2 regions of the Mesorhizobium waitakense genome follow, and region 1 is predicted to be linked to the other one. Evidence: riboswitches for the same ligand, from Rfam matches in the RefSeq annotation. Region 1 holds a riboswitch; the other holds the start of a gene.
What was found. A riboswitch is a leader RNA that binds a small molecule or an ion and turns the genes downstream of it on or off. The one in region 1 is predicted to bind cobalamin.
Positions count from the first base shown of each region.

Region 2: another riboswitch for cobalamin. It lies ahead of AC07FD_RS36400 (aromatic ring-hydroxylating oxygenase subunit alpha); the one in region 1 lies ahead of AC07FD_RS11980 (DUF1636 family protein).

Region 1 covers NZ_JBWKME010000050.1:143,248-147,425, forward strand. Annotated here, with positions in the region: gene AC07FD_RS11965 (NuoB/complex I 20 kDa subunit family protein) at 1-85, opposite strand, end outside; gene AC07FD_RS11970 (NADH-quinone oxidoreductase subunit A) at 76-441, opposite strand; gene AC07FD_RS11975 (winged helix-turn-helix domain-containing protein) at 773-1,972, shown strand; cobalamin riboswitch at 2,002-2,207, shown strand; gene AC07FD_RS11980 (DUF1636 family protein) at 2,247-2,675, shown strand; gene cobW (cobalamin biosynthesis protein CobW) at 2,678-3,715, shown strand; gene cobN (cobaltochelatase subunit CobN) at 3,734-4,178, shown strand, end outside.
Region 2 covers NZ_JBWKME010000194.1:109,321-113,498, reverse strand. Annotated here, with positions in the region: gene AC07FD_RS36415 (ABC transporter ATP-binding protein) at 1-124, shown strand, start outside; gene AC07FD_RS36410 (DUF680 domain-containing protein) at 200-439, opposite strand; gene AC07FD_RS36405 (DUF680 domain-containing protein) at 509-709, opposite strand; cobalamin riboswitch at 1,222-1,423, shown strand; gene AC07FD_RS36400 (aromatic ring-hydroxylating oxygenase subunit alpha) at 1,538-2,785, shown strand; gene AC07FD_RS36395 (FAD-binding oxidoreductase) at 2,866-3,966, shown strand; gene AC07FD_RS36390 (ferredoxin reductase) at 4,031-4,178, opposite strand, start outside.

The DNA of each region.
Region 1 (4,178 bases):
CCCCCACCGGCCTGCCAGTGTTGGGATCGATCAGACCCTTTGGCTTTGGCGCGACGAGCGTGCCGGAACTGTTGTTCAATCCCATTCCAGCGCTCCTTTTTTCCATTCATAGGCAAAGCCGATGGTCAGCACCGCCAAAAAGACCATCATCGACCAGAAGCCGAGCATGCCGATCTTCGAGAAGGACACCGCCCACGGGAACAGGAAGGCCACTTCCAGATCGAAGATGATGAACAGGATCGAGACCAGGTAGAAGCGAATGTCGAATTTCATGCGGGCGTCGTCGAACGAGTTGAAACCGCACTCGTAGGCGGAAAGCTTTTCGGGATCGGGATTGCGGTAGGCGACCAGGAAGGGGGCGGCCAACAGCGCCAGGCCGACGACGAGTGCAACGCCGATGAACAGGACGATGGGCAGGTATGAACCTAAAAGTGCGTTCATGCTCGGCTTTCCGTTGGCGCCAATCCACGTTGATTACAGCACCGGACCCTAATGCGGAAGCGTGACAGTTTAACCGCTGAACCGTTTTAAGGGCCTATGCTGCAACGCGGCGAGGGTTAGCGCAGCACTTCCAGCGAAGCAAGTCAAACCTTGTTCAAAACGCGGTGCTGGACGGCATATCCGAGGAAACTGGTCCGATCCGCTCCTGTTTGATTTCCTTCTCTTTTCACTCCACTTTTGTCTCCTGACATGGTTGCCGCCAAAACCCTGCTAGCATGGGCCGGAATCACCCATCAGAACTTCGGCCAACCACCCTCAGAGTGATGTCTGCATGAAGGAAAAGTTCTCGCTTGCCATGGCCCGGCGCATCGCGCTCGCCGCCCAGGGGTTTCTCGATCCCCGCCCCGCCGGTATGCCCGACCGCCGCCATTTCGCCCGCGTTCTCTCCCGCATCGGCCTGCTGCAGATCGATTCCGTCAGTGCAGTGGTGCGCGCCCACTATATGCCGCTCTATTCGCGCCTTGGCCCCTACCCCTTCGCTCTGCTCGACAACGCCGCCGTGACGCGCAAGCGCACGGTGTTTGAATACTGGGCACACGAAGCCTCCTTCCTGCCGGTCGAGACCTACCCGCTGATGCGCTGGCGCATGCAGCGGGCCGAGCGCGGCGACGAAATGTATCTCGGCCTCGCCAAATGGGGCCGCGAACATGCTGGCTACATCGAACAGATCTATCGCGAGGTCGTTGAGCGCGGGCCGATCGCCGCTTCCGCGCTCGAAGGCCAGAAAGGCTCGGGCGGCTGGTGGGGCTGGAGCCATGCCAAGCACGCCTTCGAATGGCTGTTCTGGGCCGGGCGCATCACAACGGCGCACCGTCGCGGTTTCGAGCGGTTCTACGATCTGCCGGAGCGCGTGCTGCCGCAGGCGATCCTCGACCTGCCGGTGCCCGCCGCCGAGGACGCGCACCGCGAGTTGCTGCGCATTTCTGCCCGCGCCCACGGCATCGCGACATCAGGCGACCTGCGCGACTATTTCCGCCTGTCGCCCGCCGACATGAAGGGCCGACTGGAGGAACTGGTTGAAACAGGCGAACTGCTGCCTGTGCGTGTCGAAGGCTGGGACAAGCCGGCCTATCTTCATAAAGACGCGCGTTTGCCACGAAAAATCGAGGCCCGCGCTTTGCTGGCGCCGTTCGATCCGGTCGTCTTCGAACGGTCACGCACGGAGCGGCTGTTCGATTTCCACTATCGCATCGAGATCTATACCCCGGCCGATAAACGCCAGTATGGCTACTACGTCCTGCCGTTCCTGCTCGGCGACCGGATCGTCGGCCGCGTCGACCTCAAGGCCGATCGCCCCGCCAGTGTCCTGCGCATCCATGCCGCCTATGCAGAGCCCGGCGCGCCGCCTGAAACCGCTGCAGAACTCTTCGAGGAATTGAAGCAGATGCAGGGCTGGCTCGGCCTTGAACGTATTGAAGTGACATCAGCCGGTGATTTGGGTCCGGCGCTGGCCGACCTGACCGTGTCGTAAGCCCACGTTGACACCGCCGCCCGCAAAAGCCTAAATCCGCTCCAGACGGTCTCCTCTCTTCAACGAGAGGAGCCAAGAGGGAATGCGGTGCGAAATTCCGATTTCAAATCCGCGGCTGTCCCCGCAACTGTAAGCGAAGAGCCAAGGCCGAAAGCCACTGGGGTATTCCCGGGAAGGCGGCTACCCAAGGCGATGACCCGCGAGCCAGGAGACCTGCCGTCTGCGACTATAGAATCCGATCGCCCGGCGGGTTTCCGGGCAAGGAGCCCGATTTTTGGACCACGACAGCAGTTTTTCGGCTGGCACAGCGGACAATTCGTCCGGCGAGAGCGATGCCCTTGCCGGCGTGACGGTCATCGTCTGTGCTTCCTGTCGCGATGAAACAGGTTCCGATGCTCATCCCCGCGCCGGCGAACTGCTCGCGGATGATACACGCCGCGCTGCATCTGGCGAAAACATCCGCGTCCGCAGCGTCGAATGCCTCGGCAATTGCAAGCGCCGGCTCAGTGCCGCCATCCTGCGCGACGGCTGCTGGAGCTACGTCTTCGGCGACCTGACCACAACCGGCGGCGCCGACCTCGTCACCGGCGCCAAACTCTTCGCCACCTCGACCGACGGCCTGATCCCGTGGCGCGGCCGTCCCGATAGCCTCAAGCGCGGCCTCGTGGCCCGCATCCCTCCCCTCGACCTGCTGAAGGACTGATCATGACTGCTTCCGTCTCCCGCGTCCCCTGCACCGTCGTCACCGGCTTCCTCGGCGCCGGCAAGACGACGCTGATCCGCCATCTCCTGGAAAACGCTGGCGGCAAGCGGATCGCCATCATCGTCAATGAGTTCGGCGACATCGGCATCGACGGCGAGATCCTGAAGGGCTGCGGCATCGACACGTGCCCGGAGGAAAACATCGTCGAACTGGCCAATGGCTGCATCTGCTGCACCGTTGCGGACGATTTCGTGCCGGCGCTCGACCAGATCCTGTCGCTGTCGCCGAAGGTCGACCACATCCTGATCGAGACCTCGGGCCTGGCTCTGCCCAAGCCACTGGTCCAGGCCTTTCAGTGGCCGACAGTGAGGAGCCGCGTGACGGTCGATGGTGTCATCGCCGTCGTCGACGGTCCCGCACTCGCCGAAGGCCGCGTCGCCAATGACATGGACGCACTTCAGGCACAGCGCGCCCAGGATGAGACGCTCGATCACGACGATCCGGTCGAGGAGGTGTTCGAGGACCAGATCGCCTGCGCCGACCTGATCATCCTGTCGAAGAGCGACCTGATGGACACTGCGGGCTCCGCCCGCGCCAACGCCATCATCAATGAGCACATCGCTCGCGCCGTGAAGATCGTGCCGACGTCGCAAGGCAAGGTCGATCCGTCGGTGCTGCTCGGCCTTGGCCTTGCCGTCGAGGACGACATCGAGAACCGCAAGACCCACCACGACGACGAACTCGACCACGAGCACGACGACTTTGACTCTTTCGTCATCGACATTGCCTCGATCGCCAATCCCGATGACCTGGCAAAGCGCGTCGCTACCGCCGCCGAGGAAGAGAACGTGCTGCGCGTGAAAGGCTTCGTCGAGGTCGGCGGCAAGCCGATGCGGCTCTTGCTGCAGGCCGTAGGACCGCGCGTCAATCACTACTACGACCGCGCCTGGACCGCCGGGGATGACCGCCGCTCGCGCCTCGTCGTCATCGGCCTGAAGGGGCTGAACCGCCCGGCGATCGAGCGTATACTCGCCGGCTGACGCAAACCACGGGCCGCGATGCACATCCTCACAACGACCTCCGCCTCGCTCGACGATCTCGCCGAGCCGGTCGATCTGCGGCAGACGCCGGCGGATATCGTGGCCCTGTCCTTCACCGACAGCGATCTTGCCGGACTGGCGGCGGCATGGAAGGCCGATGCCGAGCGCCTGCCCTCGATGCGGCTGGCGGCCTTGCGCGACCTGCGTCATCCGATGTCCGTCGACCTCTGGGTCGACAGCGTCGCCCGCCACGCCAAAGTTATCCTCGTGCGCATCCTCGGCGGCTACGACTGGTGGCGCTACGGCTGCGACCAGCTTGCCTCGACCGCCCGCGCGCGCGGCATAAAACTGGCTCTGCTGCCCGGCGAATGCCGCGACGAGGATCTGCGCCTGATCGAAGCCTCGACACTGCCGCGCGAGGAACTCAACGGCCTGCTCGACTATTTTCGCGAGGGCGGTCTGG
Region 2 (4,178 bases), on a different contig from region 1:
TGGCAATGTCGAGGTCAAGCGCGGTGTGACGCTGCGGCTGAGCGCGGACGCCAACGACCTTCACATCTTCGACGCGGACGGGCACTCCTTCTCGCTCCGTCAGCCGGAAGTAAAGGCGGCTTGAGACAGAACCAAGTCTCGACACGAAAAGAGCGGCGGGCCAGGCCCGCCGCTCTTTTTTGGAAATCAACTTCGGCTGTTAGTGATTGCCGAAGAGGTCGCGGTCGGCGCTCTGCGGGGCGGACTTCTCTACGTCACCCGACGAGTTGAGCAGCTTGCCGACGAAACCACCGCTGTTGCGGATCGAGCCCGTTTGCGAGTTGTCAACCGAACCGACCGCAGGCTGGTTGGCGCCATTCGAACCGTAGTTGTCGCTGGCGGCGAAAGCGCTGCCGGAGATCGCCACGACGGCGGCGGCAGCAAGCATGATCTTCTTCATTTCAAATCTCCTGAATTCTGGATTTCGCCAGGACGGCGGGAGAGCCCGCCGCCTTCTGGGAATCGGCTGTTAGTTGTTGCCGAAGAGGTTACGGTTGCTACCCTGGGCAGGCGTCTGAGCAGCCGGCTCCGACTTCTTGGTCGAAGCGGTGTACGAGCTGTCGACAGCAGCGGTGGCTGCCGGGGCATTCGAACCATAGTGGTCGCTGTTCGCGAAGGCGCTGCCGGAAATGGCCAGAAGGGCGGCGGCAGTGAGGATGATCTTTTTCATTTTTTGGTACTCCAGTATTTCTTATTTTTGCCGTCCGTCTAGCGGCGTGTCTTGGGAAGAAATCGCGTCGTTCGGACAGCCCCGATGTGGGAGAGCCATCCAGCCATTTCCAATCACGAAGTTGTTCCGCGTGGACCAAGAATCCACCACTTGAAATTGTGCCAGGGGTTTCCGCACTCAATGTTTTTCTAAGTTATATCAAAGAGTTGTACGAAACAGGTACCCCGATCACCAACTGTGTCGGAGGCCCAGCGTTCACACGTCCTGCACGCACCGTCAACAGAAACGAACCGTTCGGTTCGATTTTAGCGGCAGCTAATAGTCACTTTTCGATACCGTTAACCTTTTTTGCTTCCTGGCAAGGGGGTCGGTTTCGGCGATATTGGAGCCGGCTATGGTTGCCCAAGAGATAGGGTTCCGCTCCGCGATCGCCGACCGGAACGTTTCGCAAGCGTGTCGCGCCGCATGGATATGATGTCGTTTTCATGCCGATGACGCGCCCGCGATCGTGATTAGATCATGTCATCTCAGGTGCCGCTTCGTGACGACGAGGCGGAGAATTGGGAAGCCGGTCAGAATCCGGCGCTGCCCCCGCAACGGTGGTGGAGTTCAAGTCGCAACGGGAGACCACTGGGCGTCAGCCTGGGAAGGTGTCGCGATGGTCCGCAAGGACAACTCCAGAGCCCGGAAACCAGCCCGAGATGTTTAGACTCGACTGATCGCGGTGGGCGGTCAAGAGGCGGATAGTGCATGTCCGGCGCATCGCCGGCCTGCGTCCAATCCTTCCTCCGTCACCACCAGTTCAGTCCTTAGAAACGAGGACAGGACATGGATGCTCGCAACGACATGCTGAGGCTCTTGAGTGGCCGGCGGCAAGGCTTTTCGCTGGAACAGCCCTTCTACACCGATCCAGACTATTTCAAGCTCGACATGGAGCTGATCTGGTATCGCGACTGGCTGTTCATCGGTCATGATTGCGAACTGCCGAGGCCGGGCAGGTACATCACGGCGCAGATTGGCGACTATCCAGTCGTGCTTGTCCGCGACCAGAAGGGCAATATCAACGCCTTCCACAATTCCTGCCGCCATCGCGGCAGCCGCGTCTGCAATTCCGACAAGGGCACGGCGGCAAAGCTGGTCTGCCCCTATCACCAATGGACCTATGAGCTGGACGGAAGGCTCTTGTTTGGCAGGCAGATGGCCGACGGTTTCGACAAGAGCCAGTTCGGCTTGAAGCCAGTCGCCTGCCAAAGCGTCGGTGGCTACATTTTCATCTGCCTGGCCAAGGAGCCGGCGGATTTCGCACCGATGCGCGCGATGATCGAGCCCTACCTTTTGCCGCACCGGCTGCGCGAGGCCAAGGTGGCGTTCGAGTCGACCATTGTCGAGAAGGGCAACTGGAAGCTGGTCTGGGAAAACAACCGCGAGTGCTATCATTGCGCCGGCAATCATCCGGAGCTCTGCAAGACTTTTCCAGAGGCACCCACGGTGACCGGCGTGCAAGGCGCCGACAGCGACCCGGAAATGCTTGCGCACTGGGCGAAATGCGAAGCGGCCGGCCTGCCGAGCAAATTCCGCATCGACCCGGCCGGACAGTACCGCGCCACCCGCGCGCCGCTGCTGCGCGATGCCGTCAGCTACACGATGACGGGAAAGCGTGCGGTCAAGAAGAACCTGTCCGACAGCGTTTCGACCGACCGCATCGGTTCCTTGCTGCTCTATCACTATCCGACGACCTGGAACCACATTCTGGGCGACCACGCCGTCACCTTCCGGGTGTTGCCGATCAGCGCCACGGAGACCGCGGTGACGACCAAATGGCTGGTTCACAAGGATGCGGTCGAAGGCATCGATTACGATCTCGACGAACTCACCCATGTCTGGACCGAGACCAACGACCAGGACCGGCGGATCGTCGAGGAAAACGCCTTCGGCATCCTGTCGCCCGCCTACGAGCCCGGCCCTTATTCGGAGCTGCATGAGGGTGGCGTCATCCAGTTCGTCGAGTGGTACGCGTCGTTCATCGGCCCGCGCCTTGCCGAAGGCGGCCGGCCGGCGCTGCGCAGCGTTGCCTAGTGCATGTCGCCCAAAAATGCGCAGCGGTTTTGGGATCTCGACATGCACAGGGCAAGAGTGAGGACAAGAGGATGAATGCGATGACCGATCTCGGCCTCTATCGCCATCTCGACCAGATGACGCCCTGGAACGACCGGCTCCAGGTGCTGGAAGTGATCGGCGTCAGCGACGAAGCGCCTGATGTGAAGACCTTCACCTTCCGCTCCGACAACCAGACCTGGTTCCGCTACAAGCCGGGGCAGTTCGTGACGCTGGAACTGCCGACCGCCGACGGGCCGCTGATGCGCACCTATACGCTGTCGTCTTCGCCATCGCGGCCGTTCTCGATCGCGGTGACGATCAAGGCTCAAGCGGGCAGCATCGGCACACGCTGGATGTTCGACCATCTGACGCCGGGCTCGCACGTCAAGGCCTATGGGCCGACAGGCGACTTTTCGCTGCACAGCCACCCGGCCGCCAAGTACCTGTTCATTTCAGCCGGCTCGGGCGTGACGCCAATGATGTCGATGCTGCGTTGGCTGAACGACTGCGCACCATGGACCGATGTCGGCTTCGTCAATTGCGCGCGGCGCCCGGAAGAGATCATTTTCCGCAAGGAGCTCGAACTGCTCGGCAGCCGCATGCCGGGCCTGTCGCTCGGCTTCATGATCGAGGAGCGGTCCAGCCGCGAGGGCTGGTTCGGCCATATGGGCCGCATCGACGCGATCCGGCTGCCATTGCTGGCGCCCGATTTCCGCGAGCGTGAAATCTTCTGCTGCGGCCCCGATCCTTTCATGCGCGCGGTGCGCGGCATGCTGGACGCCGCCGGCTTCGACATGACGAAGTACCATCAGGAGAGCTTTGCCGCGCCTGTCGTGGAGGAGATCCCGGCACCGTTCACCTCGCCGGTGGAAGACGGCGCCGCCATTGTCGTCGAAGCCGCGACACCGATCCGGTTTTCGCTTTCGGATGTCGAGGCCGAATGCGTCGCCGGCCAGACCGTGCTGCAGACGGCCCGCGCCTCGGGTGTACGGATTCCGGCTGCCTGCGAGTTCGGCCTCTGCGGAACCTGCAAGGTGAAGAAGGTCGCGGGCGATGTCGAGATGAGCCACAATGGTGGCATCCTCGATCACGAAATCGACGACGGCTTTATCCTCGCCTGCTGCTCGAAGCCACTTTCGGCGCTCGAGATCGAGGCGTGACCGCCGGGCGATGCCAGGCCGCAGGACGACGACTACGGAAAACCTCTCGAAGTGCCGTGTCCGTTCAAACTCCGTAACGCTCGGTGCGGATGATCTCCGCTGCGACGCCGGCATCGATCAGCGCTTGGGCGGCGGCCGAAACGAAGGCGTTGGAGCCGCAGACGAAGGCGATATCAGGCGGTCCGGGCAGGTGCGCCATGGATTGCACCATC